3 regions of the Kosakonia sp. N21 genome follow, and region 2 is predicted to be linked to each of the others. Evidence: predicted binding sites of a transcription regulator. Region 2 holds the regulator's gene; each other region holds the start of a gene.
The links. Region 2 encodes CRP, which controls carbon source genes, mostly activating them, when cyclic AMP is high. Its sites were predicted from a motif close to ATGTGANNNNNNTCACAT; they were not measured.

Region 1: the regulator CRP is predicted to act here: its motif matches at 2,241-2,258, upstream of ACQ3G7_RS13430 (iron-containing alcohol dehydrogenase).
Region 3: the regulator CRP is predicted to act here: its motif matches at 3,181-3,198, upstream of adhE (bifunctional acetaldehyde-CoA/alcohol dehydrogenase).

Annotation. Positions count from the first base shown of each region.
Region 1 covers NZ_JBOBHR010000005.1:65,414-70,933, forward strand. Annotated here, with positions in the region: gene ACQ3G7_RS13420 (D-threonate 4-phosphate dehydrogenase) at 1-944, opposite strand, end outside; gene dtnK (D-threonate kinase) at 937-2,184, opposite strand; gene ACQ3G7_RS13430 (iron-containing alcohol dehydrogenase) at 2,359-3,495, shown strand; gene ACQ3G7_RS13435 (dihydrodipicolinate synthase family protein) at 3,567-4,451, shown strand; gene ACQ3G7_RS13440 (sodium:solute symporter family protein) at 4,527-5,520, shown strand, end outside.
Region 2 covers NZ_JBOBHR010000008.1:221,786-227,305, reverse strand. Annotated here, with positions in the region: gene ACQ3G7_RS19375 (hydrolase) at 71-1,090, shown strand; gene ACQ3G7_RS19370 (YheU family protein) at 1,087-1,305, shown strand; gene ACQ3G7_RS19365 (phosphoribulokinase) at 1,361-2,230, shown strand; gene ACQ3G7_RS19360 (OsmC family protein) at 2,280-2,684, opposite strand; gene crp (cAMP-activated global transcriptional regulator CRP) at 3,022-3,654, shown strand; gene ACQ3G7_RS19350 (YccS/YhfK family putative transporter) at 3,703-5,520, shown strand, end outside.
Region 3 covers NZ_JBOBHR010000004.1:317,247-322,766, forward strand. Annotated here, with positions in the region: gene tdk (thymidine kinase) at 1-4, shown strand, start outside; gene adhE (bifunctional acetaldehyde-CoA/alcohol dehydrogenase) at 294-2,969, opposite strand; gene ACQ3G7_RS11760 (YchE family NAAT transporter) at 3,438-4,085, shown strand; gene oppA (oligopeptide ABC transporter substrate-binding protein OppA) at 4,923-5,520, shown strand, end outside.

The DNA.
Region 1 (5,520 bases), on a different contig from region 2:
ATGCTCTCGGCTTTCGCCACACCACGCCAGGCGATATCAAATGCGGTGCCGTGATCCGCTGAGGTACGGATAAACGGTAGCCCGGCGGTGATATTAACGCCATCGTAAAAGCCCAGCAATTTTAACGGAATATGCCCCTGATCGTGGTACATCGCCACCACCATGTCATACATCCCTTCGTGGCACTGCATAAACACCGTATCCGGCGGGCACGGCCCGGTCACATTCACCCCTTCGGCTTTCATCGCCTGCACCGCCGGGCCGACAATGGTGATCTCTTCATCACCAAACAACCCGTTTTCGCCGGCATGTGGGTTGACCCCCGCTACCGCAATCCGCGGATTGTCATAGCCGACGCGTTTCAGGAATGTATCGGCAATACGCACCACTGTTTTCACGCGATCCTGATTCAGGGTGTCGAGGAATTTACGCAGGGCGATATGCGTCGTGATATGAATCACTTTCAGTTTATCGGTGTAGAGCACCATCGCGTAATCTTTGCTGTCGGTCAGTTGTGCCAGCAGCTCAGTGTGGCCCGGATAGTGATGCCCGGCCATAAAGAGCGCTTCTTTGTTCAGCGGCGCGGTGGCAATGGCTTTCACGTCTCCGCTCATCGCCAGTTCGGTGGCGCGTTTAATGCAGCGATAAGCCAGATCCCCGGCCTGCGCCTGCACCACACCAGGTTGCAGGGCATCGACATCCGCCAGCGGTTCGTCAATCACGTTGATAACGCCCGGCGCAAAACGCGCATCGGCAACGCGTTCAATAATGCGCAGTTCCGCACGCGGGGTGATATTCAGCCCAAGAATGCGCTGAAACGTCCGCGCACACCCGACCACCACCACCGGCGAACCGGCTAACTCTCCTTCGACCAGCGATTTGATAATGATTTCCGGGCCAATACCCGCCGGGTCGCCCATCGTTACAGCAATGATATTAGTCACTCGATTTCTCCTCGATAAAATGCAGAACCTTAAGCAAGGTAGTTTCGTCACCAAAGCCACCTGCTTTGGTCATCACCGGTCGTTGCCAAGGACAACCTGAAAAGTATCCCCACGGCACGCAGCCCGCAGCCCGCCCGCGGATGCTAAAACCTTTCGCCCCAAGCGCATGGGCCGCCGCAACCGCCACATCGCCGCCGGAAAGATAGAGCGCGTCCGGTTGCGCTTCGCGCAGAACATCCCGCGTCAACTCCCCTAAAAACGCGCAAATACGCTCACCCAGTTCGCTGCGGCTTACGCCCTGCTGTTCACACAGCGCGGCAATCTGGTGACGCGCCTGCGTATCCGGGCAGGTATGCACCAGACAGTGACGGCCGCTGACCAGGATGCGGACGATGTGTTGTCGGTACTCCGCCGCCGCCGGGGTGAATAACGTGTTGATATCAATAAACACCTGCTCCACGCGGGGATGTTTTGCCGCCCACGCCAGCTGTTGTTGAGCGATTTCGCTCATTGACCCCACCACCGCCAGTACCGTGCGCGGAACACACGGGTTCAGCCGACGCGCCAGCGCATCGCACAACCCTGCGGACCCCACCAACAGTGGGCGCGATGCCGCCGACTCGGCCTGGGCGACAATCTCATCCAGCTCGGCATCGCTTTGCGCATCCACCACCAGCAACAGGGGCGCACTCACCGATGCGTTCGCCAGCGCCGCCGCCACATCAGCGGCGTGCAGGTAACGGATTTCCGCGCGGCTGTGCGCCGCCAGCAACATACCGATGTCGGCGCTGGTGACGGGCGTTTTCGGATCGCTGGCGAACTCGGTGTCCGTCAGCAATCGCTCATGAACAAAGCACTGCCCGTTGCGGGTGATGCGACCCGCCGCCGGAAAAGCCGGCGCGATAATCGCGGCGGAGGCCTTGCAAGCCTGCAACATGGCGGCGACTTCGGCCCCCACATTGCCGCGCAGCGTGGAGTCGATCTTCTTAACCAGCCACTGCGGCGCGCCGTGCGCGACAATCTTTTGCGTCAGCACGGTAACCCGCTGCGCGGCATCGCTGGCGGTGAGCGCCCGGCTGTCGCTGTTATAAATACGGGCCTGCGCAGTGCTGACGTAGTTCGCGCTCAGCGCCACATCCACCGTCATTCCTCTCTGCGCCAGGCTGACACCCGCGTCATTCGCGCCGGTAAAGTCGTCGGCGAGGATGGCTATCTGTTTATCCGAGGTTGGCTCGTTCATCCCTTCTCCGGGTCATTATGCACTGGATATGATTATATTCAATCATGATTGATTATATGTGAGCAAGATCAACTTATTCAGTTTGCGAATAAATTATAAATTTAGGCCATGTAGTGACGGTGATTGACAAGTAATGATTGAACTCAATCACCATAACAGAGACAGGAGAAGGTTGTGGTAACGATTAATAGCACCCTGATAAGTGGCGCAGGCGCGATCCCGGCGATAGCCCCACTGCTTGCAGGTAAAGAGAAAATCTTACTGGTCAGCGATGGCAATGTAATTAAGCTTGCGCCGACGCAGCAGATCCGCGCCCTGCTGACGGCCAACGGTGCAGATCTGCAACTGATTGATAATGTGCCGCCAGAGCCGAGCCAGCATGACGTCGCCAACATTCTGCAAGGGCTGGGCGACAAGATATTTGACCTGGTGGTCGGTATTGGCGGCGGCAGCGTGCTGGATGTCGCCAAGCTGTTGTCCGTTCTCTGCCACCCGGCCTCCCCCGGTTTGCCTGCGCTGCTGAACGGCGACAAACCCACGGCACGCGTGACGTCGCTGTTGATCCCCGCCACCGCCGGAACCGGTTCGGAAGCCACGCCTAACGCGATTCTGGCGATCCCGGAGCAGGACACCAAAATTGGCATTATCTCCCCGGTGATGTTACCGGATTACGTGGCGTTACTGCCGGAGCTGACCACCAGCATGCCTGCGCATATCGCCTCGTCGACCGGCATCGATGCGCTGTGCCATCTGATTGAGTGCTTCACCGCCACCATTGCCAACCCGGTCAGCGACAACGTTGCGCTGATGGGCCTGCGCAAACTGCTGCGCAATATCGAAACCGCCGTCAATGAACCGCACAACCTGACCGCCCGGCTGGAGATGCTGTGGGCCTCGTATTACGGCGGCGCGGCCATTGCCCACGCCGGTACACACCTGGTGCACGCGCTCTCTTACCCGCTCGGCGGCAAATACCATCTGCCACATGGCGTGGCGAACGCCATTTTGCTGGCGCCGTGCATGAACGTGGTGCGTCCGCACGCCGTGGAGAAATTTGCCCAGGTCTGGGATCTGGTCCCTGACGCCGACACCACGCTGAGCAACGAACAGAAATCGCTGGCGCTGGTGGCGTGGTTCGCCGCGCTGGTTAAGCGGCTGAATCTGCCGGACAACCTCGAAGCGCTCGGTGTCCCCCGTGAAGATATCCCGGCGCTGAGTGACGCCGCGCTGAATGTTAAGCGCCTGATGAACAATGCCCCCTGCACCGTAGATCACGCACAGGTGCAGGCCATCTATCAGACGTTGTTTTAACCGTTTTTAACCGTCTGTCGGCCCGGTAAGCGCTGCGCCACCGGGACTAAACAGCGAATCAGGGACAAGTTATGAACAAGCACATTAAAGGCGTGTTGACCGCCATTGTTACACCTTTCGACGCCGACGGGGCTGTTAACCCGAACGCGCTCAAACAACAAATTAACCGCCAGATTGAGGCCGGTAACGGCATTTTTTGCGGCGGCACCAACGGGGAATTTTTCGTGCTGAACGAGCAGGAAAAGGTCGCCGTTACCGCCACCTGCGTAGAGGAAGTGGCCGGACGCTCGCCGGTAGTGGCGCACATCGGCGAAATCTCTACCCGTGAAACCATTCGTCTGGGGCGGCAAATCGAGAAACTGGGCGTGGATGCGGTGTCGGTGATCACCCCCTATTTCGTGCCGCTGAAACAAGATGAGCTGATTAACCACTACACCGCTGTCGCCGACGCGTTAAACGTGCCGGTATTTCTCTACAACATCCCGGCACGTACCGGCAATACGCTCGAACCACAGACGGTTCGTGCGCTGGCGGAACATCCGAACATTATCGGTATCAAGGACAGCGCCGGGAGCTATGAGAGCCTGAGCGGTTTCCTGAATGCGGTGAAAGATGTCGAGGGTTTCGATGTACTGAACGGCCCGGACTCGTTAATCCATCAGGGTTTTGTTGACGGCTGCTCCGCCTGTATTTCCGGGCTGGCGAACGTTGCACCGCAGGCCATTAACGCCATCTGGTCACGTTTCCAGGCGGGCGACATTGCAGGTTCACGCAGTGCGCAAGAGAGCGTCACCGGGTTACGTACCGATCTGTATAAAGTGGCCTTCTCGCCGGCCGCAGTAAAAAAAGCATTGCAAATCATGGGTTATGAGGTTGGCGACAGTCGTTACGCTGTCACGTTTAACCCACAGCAACTTCAACAGATCCGCCAGATAGTGTCGCAGTACCTTCACTAACGGCGGTGTCATTCGTCATAAGAAAACCGGGCGCATACCGCGCCCCGGATTCACACGCCCTGAAGAGAGGCAAAGATGAACACCTTTACATCTCAAGATACCCTGATCATTGTTGGCATTGTGGTGGCTTATATTCTGTTCACCACCTGGTTAACCTTCCGCTTACGCAGTAAAAACAGCGGCGATTTTATGGAAGGCTCGCGTGCGATGCCCGCCTTTATCGTCGGCATTCTGCTGATGTCTGAGTACATTGGCGCTAAATCGACCGTCGGCACCGCGCAGGCGGCGTTCGAAGACGGGTTTGCCGCCTCCTGGTCGGTGATTGGCGCAGCGATTGGCTTCCCGCTGTTCGGTCTGTTGCTGGTTAAACGCATCTATAACACCGGCAAAATCACCATCTCCGGCGCGATTGCCGAAAAATATGGCAACAGCACCAAAAATATCATCTCGATTATCATGATTTACGCCCTGCTGCTGGTGAACGTCGGCAACTACGTGAGCGGCGCAGCGGCCATCTCAACGGTACTGAAAGTGAACCTGCCGATCGCCGCGTTTATTACCGCTATCGTCAGTACCTTCTACTTCGCCTTTGGCGGTATGAAAGGCGTGGCATGGGTGACGTTGCTGCACAGCGCGCTGAAATATTTCGGCATTCTGGCGATCATGGGTTTTGCTCTGTCGAAGACCGGCGGTTTTACCCCGATGATCGAAAACATGCCGAAATACTACTGGACCTGGGACGGTAATTTTGGCCCCAGCACCATTTTTGCCTGGCTGATTGGCACCATCGGCTCCATCTTCTGCACCCAGTTTGTGATCCAGGCGATTTGCTCTACCAAAGATGTTCAGAGCGCCAAGCGTTCCACCTGGGTGGCCTTCTTCTTCTGCCTGCCGATTGCACTGGCGATTGCGGTCATTGGCGTTGCGGCAAAATACCTGCACCCGGAAATCAACAGCCTGTATGCCATGCCGATTTTCCTGCAGGATATGAACCCGTGGGTAGCTGGCTTGGTGACAACGTCACTTGTTGCGTCTATCTTTGTGAGCGTCAGTACCGTGGCGCTGGCGA
Region 2 (5,520 bases):
AGCAAAGTATTAAACAGCCCAATTGTTAGCAAGTATAATAACCGTCTATTAACTTAAATTTTTTATTAAGATGGCAGATATTACACCGGCAAATTTCCTTGAAAATCAGGGAGACGCGCACAACTTTCATCCGATGCCGGGTGCGCGCAATCCGCATCTACAAACGATGCTGCCACGTCTTTTACGTCGTCGCCTGCAGTTTGAGCCGTGGTGGCAGCGCCTTGAACTGCCGGATGGCGATTTTGTTGATCTCGCCTGGAGTGAAGAACCGTATCAGGCGCGGCATAAACCGCGTTTGGTGGTGTTTCATGGTCTTGAAGGCAGCCTGCACAGCCCTTACGCCCACGGTCTGGTTCATGCCGCCAGGCAGCGCGGCTGGCTGGGCGTGGTGATGCATTTCCGTGGCTGTAGCGGCATCCCTAATCGTCTCAACCGCATCTATCACTCGGGTGAAACCGAAGATGGCACCTGGTTTTTGCACTGGCTGCGCCAGACGTTCGGCGCAGCGCCGACGGCGGCAGTCGGTTACTCTCTGGGCGGCAACATGCTCGGCTGCCTGCTGGCGAAAGCCGATGACAACCTGCCGGTCGATGCGGCGGTGATTGTGTCAGCGCCGCTGGTGCTGGAAGCGTGCAGCTACCACATGGATAAAGGGTTCTCCCGCGTTTATCAGCGCTACCTGCTGAACTTGCTGAAAGCCAACGCTGCGCGGAAATTACGCGCTTACCCAGGCTCGCTACCGTTAACGCTGTCGGCACTGCGCAAAGTGCGTCGCATCCGCGAGTTTGACGATCTGATCACCGCGAAAATCCACGGCTTTGCCGACGCGCTGGACTACTATCGCCGCTGTAGCGCAATGCCGGTATTGCCGGATATTCGCAAACCGACGCTGATCATTCACGCCAAAGACGATCCGTTTATGGATCATAACGTGATCCCGGATGCCGGGCATTTGCCAGCGAACATTGAGTATCAATTGACCGAACACGGGGGTCATGTCGGTTTTGTCGGCGGAACGTTACGCCACCCGGAAATGTGGCTTGAAACGCGCATTCCGGACTGGCTGTCCGCATATCTGGAGTCCAAATGATCATTCCCTGGCAAGATATCGCAACCGAAACGCTGGATAATCTCATTGAGAGCTTTGTCTTGCGTGAAGGCACCGATTATGGTGAACATGAACGTTCGCTTGAACAAAAGGTCGCCGACGTTAAACGGCAACTGCAACGCGGTGAAGCCGTGCTGGTGTGGTCTGAACTGCACGAGACGGTAAATATTATGCCGCGCGGGCAGTTCCGGGACTAACAGGGTGCAAGGCGGCTGGCTATACTGAAAACAATCGTTGATTCAGGGAGTTGCTATGTCCGCCAAACACCCGGTTATTGCCGTCACCGGTTCCAGCGGTGCGGGAACCACCACCACCAGCCTCGCCTTCCGTAAAATCTTCGCCCAGCTTGGTATGCAGGCCGCCGAGGTGGAAGGCGACAGTTTTCATCGCTATACCCGTCCGGAAATGGATATGGCGATCCGTAAAGCCCGCGATCTTGGGCGGCATATCAGCTACTTTGGCCCGGAAGCGAATGATTTTGGGCTGCTGGAGCAAACCTTTCGCGAATATGGTCAGACCGGCAAAGGTCAGGCGCGAAAATATCTCCATACCTACGATGAAGCCGTGCCGTGGAATCAGGTGCCGGGTACGTTTACCCCCTGGCAACCGTTGCCTGAACCCACAGATGTACTGTTTTACGAAGGGCTGCACGGCGGTGTTGTGACGCCGCAGCATGATGTGTCGCGCTATGTGGATTTGCTGGTCGGTGTGGTGCCGATTGTTAACCTGGAGTGGATCCAAAAGCTGGTGCGCGATACCAGCGAACGCGGGCATTCCCGTGAAGCGGTAATGGATTCCGTCGTGCGCTCAATGGAAGACTATATCAACTTCATCACCCCGCAATTTTCCCGCACCCATATTAACTTCCAGCGCGTCCCGACCGTCGATACCTCAAACCCGTTTGCGGCAAAAGGCATTCCCTCGCTGGATGAGAGTTTTGTGGTGATCCATTTCCGTAATCTGGAAGGGATTGATTACCCGTGGCTACTGGCCATGTTGCAGGGTTCGTTTATTTCCCATATGGACACGCTGGTAGTGCCGGGCGGTAAGATGGGGCTGGCGATGGAGCTGATTATGACGCCGCTGGTGCAACGGCTGATGGAAGGGAAAAAGATCAAATAGCGGTCGGCGTATAATGCCCGGTACGCCTGACGCTACCGGGCATCGTCCATCAGGCTTCGATGACTTCGTAGGAATGGGTGATGTTCACCGCTTTTTCCAGCATCAATGCCACAGAGCAGTACTTCTCCGCCGACAGATCCACAGCACGAGACACCGCCGCGTCTTTCAGATCGCTACCGGTGACGATAAAGTGCAGGTTGATATGCGTAAACAGACGCGGCGCTTCTTCACGACGTTCCGACGTCAGTTTCACTTCGCAGTTCGTCACGTTATGACGCCCTTTTTGCAGGATTGAAACCACGTCGATCGCGCTGCATCCGCCTGCAGCCATCAGCACCATTTCCATCGGGCTTGGCGCTTTGTCGCCTGAGTTGCCGTCCATCAGGATTTGGTGGCCCGATGCGGACTCACCGAGGAACGTTAACCCTTCCACCCATTTCACACGAGCCTGCATTTTAATTTACTCCGGAGTTGCAATTTTCTTTACAGATTACGCGTACATAACAAAAGTCGCAACGGAAGGCGACCTGCGTCATGCTGAAGCGAGACACCAGGAGACATGCGGTAAAAGCTATGCTAAAACAATCTGGATGCTACAGAGATACATTGACATTACGCATGTACGCAAAGGACATCATACATTAGAGACCGCAGATGACGCTGACGGTCCACTTCCAGGGATTTTGGAAGCGAAGACACGAAGTCGAATGATAGCGTGTATAGATTGCAACCCCAGAAGCAGGGTGCACATCCTGTGTCTGGAGACAGCTTATAACAGAGGATAATCGCGCATGGTGCTTGGCAAACCGCAAACAGACCCGACTCTCGAATGGTTCTTGTCTCATTGCCACATTCATAAGTACCCGTCGAAGAGCACGCTGATTCACCAGGGTGAAAAAGCAGAAACGCTGTATTACATCGTTAAAGGCTCAGTGGCAGTGCTGATCAAGGATGAGGAAGGGAAAGAGATGATCCTCTCCTACCTGAATCAGGGAGATTTTATCGGTGAACTGGGGCTGTTCGAAGAAGGTCAGGAGCGCAGTGCATGGGTACGCGCTAAGACCGCATGTGAAGTGGCCGAAATCTCCTACAAAAAATTCCGTCAGTTGATCCAGGTTAACCCGGACATTCTGATGCGTCTCTCCTCGCAAATGGCGCGCCGCCTGCAGGTAACGTCGGAGAAAGTTGGTAACCTCGCATTCCTGGACGTAACAGGCCGTATCGCACAAACGCTGTTGAACCTGGCGAAACAGCCGGATGCCATGACCCACCCGGACGGCATGCAAATTAAAATTACCCGTCAGGAAATTGGTCAGATCGTCGGTTGTTCCCGTGAAACAGTGGGCCGTATTCTGAAAATGCTGGAAGATCAGAACCTGATCTCCGCCCACGGTAAAACCATCGTGGTTTACGGAACACGTTAATCCGCAAAACGGCGCGTTGGTCATCCGGCGCGCCGTTTTTGTTTCCCCATGTGGCGCAGGCTGATTTATCACCCCGAAATCAACTATGCACTGCGACAAACGCTGGTGTTATGTTTGCCCGTGGCCATCGGGTTAATCGTCGGCCATCTCCAACAAGGCCTGCTGTTTTCTCTGGTTCCTGCCTGTTGCAACATTGCCGGTCTTGATACCCCGCATAAGCGCTTCTTTAAACGTTTGATTATTGGCGGCTCGTTGTTCGCCGGATGCAGTCTTGCCGTGCAGCTTCTGCTGGCCGAAGCGCTGCCTCTGCCGCTGATTTTTACCGTCCTCACCTTACTGCTCGGCGTGACTGCCGAGATCAGTGCACTGCACGGGCGCTTGCTGCCTGCGTCGTTGATAGCCGCGATCTTCACGCTGAGCCTTGCGGGCAGTATGCCAGTGTGGGAGCCGCTGCTGATTTATGCGCTGGGTACGCTCTGGTACGGCGCGTTTAACTGGTTCTGGTTCTGGATGTGGCGGGAACAACCGCTGCGCGAATCGCTCAGCCTGCTCTACCGGCAACTGGCTGATTATTGCGAAGCCAAATACAGCCTGCTGACGCAGCATGCCGATCCGGAAAAAGCCTTGCCACCGCTGCTTGCGCGCCAACAAAAAGCGGTGGATATGATCAGTACCTGCTATCAGCAACTGCATATGCTGGCGGCCAATCAACACAATGACTACAAACGCCTGCTGCGCGTCTTCCAGGTTGCGCTGGATTTACAGGAACATATTTCTGTCAGCCTGCACCAGCCGGAAGAGGTGCAAAAACTGGTGGAACAGACCCATGCTGAACAGGTGATCCGCTGGAATGCGCAAACCGTCGCCGCCCGCCTGCGCGTCCTGGCGGATGACATCCTCTATCACCGCTATCCGACACGTTTCACAATGGACAAGCAAATTGGCGCGCTGGAAAAAATCGCCCGCCAGCACCCGGAAAACCCGGTCGGACAGTTTTGCGCCTGGCACTTTAGCCGTATCGCCCGCGTGCTGCGAACCCAGCGTCCACTCTATCTGCGCGATTTGATGGCCGAAAAACAGCGCCGTCTGCCGCTTATTCCGGCGCTCAGAAGCTATTTATCATTGAAATCCGCGGCGTTGCGTAATGCCGCGCGTATCAGCGTGATGCTCAGTATCGCCAGCCTGATGGGCAGTGCGCTGCATTTGCCGAAGCCGTACTGGATCATGATGACCATCATGTTTGTGACGCAAAACGGCTATGGCGCAACACGGGTGCGTATTGTGCACCGGGCGGCCGGCACGCTCGCCGGGCTGATGATTGCCGGGATTGCCCTGCACTTTCACGTACCGCTTGGTTTTACGCTGGCGGCAATGCTGCTGATCACCCTGATAAGCTATCTGATTATCCGTAAGAACTACGGCTGGGCGATGGTCGGCTTTACCATTACCGCCGTGTATACCCTGCAACTGCTGACGCTCAACGGCGAGGAGTTTATCGTCGCCAGACTGATCGATACCCTGCTCGGCTGCCTGATTGCCTTCGGCGGCATGGTCTGGCTATGGCCGCAATGGCAAAGCGGCCTGTTGCGGCAGAACGCCCACGACGCGCTGGAAACCGATCAGGAGGCTATTCGCCTGATCCTCAGCGATAGTCCGCAGCCTACCCCGCTGGCCTGGCAACGGATGCGCGTCAACCAGGCGCACAATGCGCTGTTCAACTCACTGAATCAGGCCATGCTGGAGCCGGGGTTCAATACCCGCTATCTGGAGGACATGAAGCTTTGGGTGACGCACAGCCAGTTTATCGTTGAGCATATCAACGCCATGACCACCCTCGCGCGCGAACACACCATGCTGACGCCGGAT
Region 3 (5,520 bases), on a different contig from region 2:
GTAAGGGCGACACCGCTATATGCTGCGCCAGGTGCTCTCTGTGCGGGGTTTGAGGCATGAATGACGTATAGATGCAGGCCCGACGTAATAACATCATCGCAGCAGATCTCTTTATGCTCAGTTGGCTTTGTATGCTGTAAACACGACAGCGCCAAAACCTGTCGCAGATCTGTGCATTATCAGGCTGGTGTAAGACAGCAATAAAAAAACCCGCCATCAGGCGGGTTTTTTGTCAGACTAAGCCATTAAGCCATTAAGCCATTAAGCCATTAAGCCATTAAGCCATTAAGCCATTAAGCCATTTTTTTGGCTTTCTTGTCCGCTTTTGCCGGGGCCTCTGCTTTAGCTGCAGCAGGTTCACCTTCATTGAACTCACGGCCGTAGAACGTATCCAGCAGGATTTGTTTCAGCTCGGAGATCAGCGGGTAACGCGGGTTGGCACCGGTGCACTGGTCATCAAATGCATCTTCAGACAGTTTGTCCACGTTGGCCAGGAAGTCTGCTTCCTGAACGCCCGCTTCGCGAATGGATTTCGGAATGCCCAGTTCAGCTTTGATGCTTTCCAGCCAGGTCAGCAGTTTCTCAATCTTCGCAGCGGTACGGTCACCGGCAGCAGTCAGACCCAGATGGTCAGCGATTTCTGCGTAGCGACGGCGAGCCTGCGGACGGTCGTACTGGCTGAATGCAGTCTGTTTAGTCGGGTTGTCGTTCGCGTTATAACGAATAACGTTACAAATCAGCAGGGCGTTAGCCAGGCCGTGCGGAATGTGGAACTGAGAACCCAGTTTGTGCGCCATAGAGTGACACACCCCGAGGAAGGCGTTAGCAAACGCGATACCTGCGATGGTTGCAGCACTATGAACACGTTCACGAGCAACCGGGTTTTTAGACCCTTCGTTGTAAGAAGCCGGCAGGTTTTCTTTCAACAGTTTCAGCGCTTGCAGCGCCTGGCCATCAGAGAACTCAGAAGCCAGTACGGACACGTAAGCTTCCAGGGCGTGGGTTACTGCATCCAGACCACCGAACGCACACAGCGATTTCGGCATATCCATCACCAGGTTGGCATCAACGATGGCCATATCCGGGGTCAGGGCATAGTCCGCCAGCGGGTATTTCTGGCCAGTTGCATCGTCAGTTACCACGGCAAACGGTGTAACTTCAGAACCGGTACCGGAAGTGGTAGTGATAGCGATCATTTTCGCTTTCACGCCCATTTTCGGGAACTTGTAGATACGTTTACGGATGTCCATAAAGCGCAGAGCCAGTTCTTCGAAATGGGTTTCCGGGTGTTCGTACATTACCCACATGATTTTGGCTGCGTCCATCGGGGAACCGCCGCCCAGCGCGATGATCACGTCCGGTTTGAAGGAGTTCGCCAGCTCAGCGCCTTTGCGTACGATAGTCAGCGTCGGGTCAGCTTCAACTTCGAAGAACACTTCAGTTTCCACGCCAGCCGCTTTCAGAACAGAGGTGATCTGGTCTGCATAACCGTTGTTAAACAGGAAACGGTCGGTCACGATAAGTGCGCGTTTGTGACCATCAGTAATCACTTCATCCAGCGCGATTGGCAGTGAGCCACGGCGGAAGTAGATAGATTTCGGAAGTTTGTGCCACAACATGTTTTCAGCTCGCTTAGCAACGGTTTTCTTGTTGATCAGGTGTTTCGGACCAACGTTTTCAGAGATGGAGTTACCACCCCAGGAACCACAACCCAGAGTCAGGGAAGGCGCGAGTTTGAAGTTATACAGGTCACCGATACCACCCTGAGAAGCCGGGGTGTTAATCAGGATACGTGCGGTTTTCATTTTCTGACCGAAATGTGCAACGCGTTCCGGCTGGTTATCCTGGTCGGTGTAGAGACAGGATGTATGACCGATACCGCCCATTGCGACCAGTTTCTCTGCTTTTTCTACCGCGTCTTCGAAATCTTTCGCGCGATACATTGCCAGCGTCGGAGAGAGTTTTTCGTGAGCGAAAGGCTCGCTTTCGTCAACAACTTTCACTTCACCAATCAGGATCTTGGTCGTTGTCGGAACGGTGAAGCCGGCAAGTTCAGCAATTTTATAAGCCGGTTGACCGACGATGGCCGCGTTGAGCGCGCCATTTTTCAGAATGATGTCCTGAACCGCTTTCAGCTCTTTACCTTGCAGCAGGTAGCCGCCATGGCTGGCGAAACGTTCGCGAACAGCATCATAAACGGAGTCAACAACAACGACAGACTGTTCAGAAGCACAGATAACGCCGTTATCGAAGGTTTTGGACATCAGAACAGAAGCCACGGCGCGTTTGATATCAGCCGTTTCATCAATCACAACCGGAGTGTTGCCTGCGCCCACGCCGATAGCCGGTTTACCGGAGCTGTATGCTGCTTTCACCATGCCCGGGCCGCCAGTGGCCAGAATCAGGTTGATGTCAGGGTGATGCATCAGCGCGTTAGACAGTTCAACAGAAGGCTGATCAATCCAGCCGATCAGATCTTTCGGCGCGCCCGCAGCGATAGCCGCTTGCAGTACGATATCCGCCGCTTTATTGGTCGCATCTTTAGCACGCGGATGCGGGGAGAAAATGATGGCGTTGCGGGTCTTCAGGCTAATCAGTGATTTGAAGATAGCAGTAGACGTTGGGTTAGTGGTCGGGACGATACCGCAAATAATGCCGATAGGTTCAGCAATGGTGATGGTGCCGAAAGTGTCATCTTCAGACAGCACGCCACAGGTTTTCTCGTCTTTATAGGCGTTGTAGATATACTCAGAAGCAAAGTGGTTTTTAATCACTTTATCTTCGACGATACCCATACCGGATTCGGCAACGGCCATTTTAGCGAGGGGGATTCGAGCATCTGCGGCAGCCAGGGCGGCGGCACGGAAGATTTTATCTACTTGCTCTTGAGTAAAGTTGGCATATTCACGCTGGGCTTTCTTCACGCGTTCAACGAGTGCGTTAAGTTCAGCGACATTAGTAACAGCCATAATGCTCTCCTGATAATGTTAAACTCTTTTAGTAAACCAGCTGTCCAATACGAGAGTATAGACAGACCGGCTGCAGGTTGCGTAAATTACAGAAAAACAGGCACTTAACGCCTAACCACATGCCACTGATTTACTGAAAGAGCCTCAACGCAATAGCGCTTTTTTTACTTTCTTTAGGTGACACCAGACTACCTGGTTTTAGGTAGTATTAGCGTGATCTACGTCAAATTTCGGTGATGCTGACACCTTTCAGCAAGGTCGTTTTTGGGCGTTTGTATCAAATGTTAATGGCATCTGACTGAGCGCCCTCTAAGATTATCACAATTCCCACAACTGAATAACATGTTGTATTGCCGTTGATTTCGACAGAAATCCTGATGAATGTAATAAAGAAAACGCGTATCTTCGGCATGGATTATTCTGTCACCCCTTTCTCTCACTGAGTCTGGCGACGTTGCGGAGCGTACTGTGATTCATACATTGTTTGATTTTACGACCTGTTTTAAGTTTTTTATCGGTTTGTTCGCGCTGGTTAACCCGGTGGGCATCATCCCTGTCTTCATTAGTATGACCAGTTATCAAACGGCAGGGGCGCGAAATAAAACCAACCTCACGGCCAACCTGTCTGTTGCCATTATCCTGTGGACATCGTTATTTCTCGGCGATGCCATTCTTCAGATCTTCGGTATCTCTATCGATTCCTTCCGTATCGCCGGGGGCATTCTGGTCGTGACGATTGCGATGTCGATGATCAGCGGCAAATTGGGTGAGGATAAACAGAACAAACAGGAACAATCAGAAACCGCTATCCGCGAAAGCATCGGCGTGGTGCCGTTAGCACTGCCGCTAATGGCGGGTCCTGGCGCCATCAGTTCGACGATCGTGTGGGGCACACGCTATCACAGCGTGGAATATCTGCTGGGTTTCTCTGTGGCCATTGCATTATTCGCTCTGTGCTCATGGGGCCTTTTCCGTATGGCCCCGTGGCTGGTGCGTTTACTCGGGCAGACAGGCATTAACGTGATTACGCGTATTATGGGTTTACTGCTTATGGCGCTGGGAATTGAGTTTATCGTTGGCGGTATTAAATCGATTTTCCCCGGACTGCTGAACTGATTCACCTCCTTTATTTACTCAATGATTAAGCGATATGTATTATTTTATATATCGCGCTAATTAAGTCGGGCTTAACCGGCTGTGAAGGAAAACGCAAAATCAGTAAAACATATGATAAATACGCAAAACGGCGGTAAGTATAATAAATTGCGCTAATCAGAAAAATGATTGATTATCAACGGGGTATAAGTTTTATGAATCCGCTTTGCGCAGATTCTGTGCAAACGCATCTGTTATTTTCCTCACATAATACTATTGGGCTTGCCGTGACATAATTGAAATGATATTAGTACTTTCAATCTTATCGCAGATGAATGTGCTAAAAAGTGGTCGGTTGTTGATTTTTTGTGCAAAAAACCACGTCATCTGCCAAAATGCATTACATGGTCGTGATGCGCATTTATCTGATTGATAATCATAGATAAAAAATTCTCAGGGAGACTGTTCAGACACGTCTTCGCGGCTAACGCTTTGCCGCAAAAGAGAAATGGTTAACAAATTTGCAAATTGTATTGGCGGCAGCGGAAGGCATTTGATATTTTCCGCCCATTCTCTTTATGAGCCTTATAATTCGCAGAATAAACAGATTAGATGAGAATCGTTTTCATATATGACGTTTCTCTCCGGCATTAAGACGCGCCTCGACAGGGGAGGCGGGTGAAAGAATCGACGTAAGGTTGCCGTTTGAGCGATCCGTAATAAAAAAGTCGGTGATAGCAGCAGTAAAAAAGCAGATGTCTGATAGCGCCAAAAAGCTCCTGCGCTCATCAGGCCCCCGACAGGGGACAACAGGCTGGCGTCAACGTCAGTAATTATAATGAGTGGAGTATCAACACAATGTCCATCATCACAAAAAAAAGTCTGGTAGCAGCGGGAATTCTGACTGCGCTAATTACCGGTAACGCAGCAATGGCTGCTGACGTTCCGGCAGGTGTTCAGCTGGCGGAGAAGCAAACGCTGGTCCGTAACAACGGCTCTGAAGTGCAATCTCTGGATCCGCATAAAATTGAAGGGGTGCCGGAATCCAACATCAACCGCGACCTGTTTGAAGGTCTGCTGATTTCCGATGTTGAAGGCCACCCGACCGCAGGTGTTGCGGAGAAGTGGGACAACAAAGATTTTAAAGTCTGGACCTTCCATCTGCGTAAAGACGCGAAATGGTCCGATGGTTCGCCGGTAACGGCGCAAGACTTCGTTTATAGCTGGCAGCGCCTGGCGGATCCGAAAACCGCTTCTCCGTATGCAAGCTATCTGCAATACGGTCATATCGCGAATATCGATGACATCATCGCCGGTAAAAAACCGATTACCGATCTGGGTGTCAAAGCTATCGATGACAACACCTTCGAAGTGACCCTGAGTGAACCGGTTCCGTATTTCTACAAACTGCTGGTTCACCCCTCCGTTTCTGCTGTGCCCAAAGCCACCATTGAGA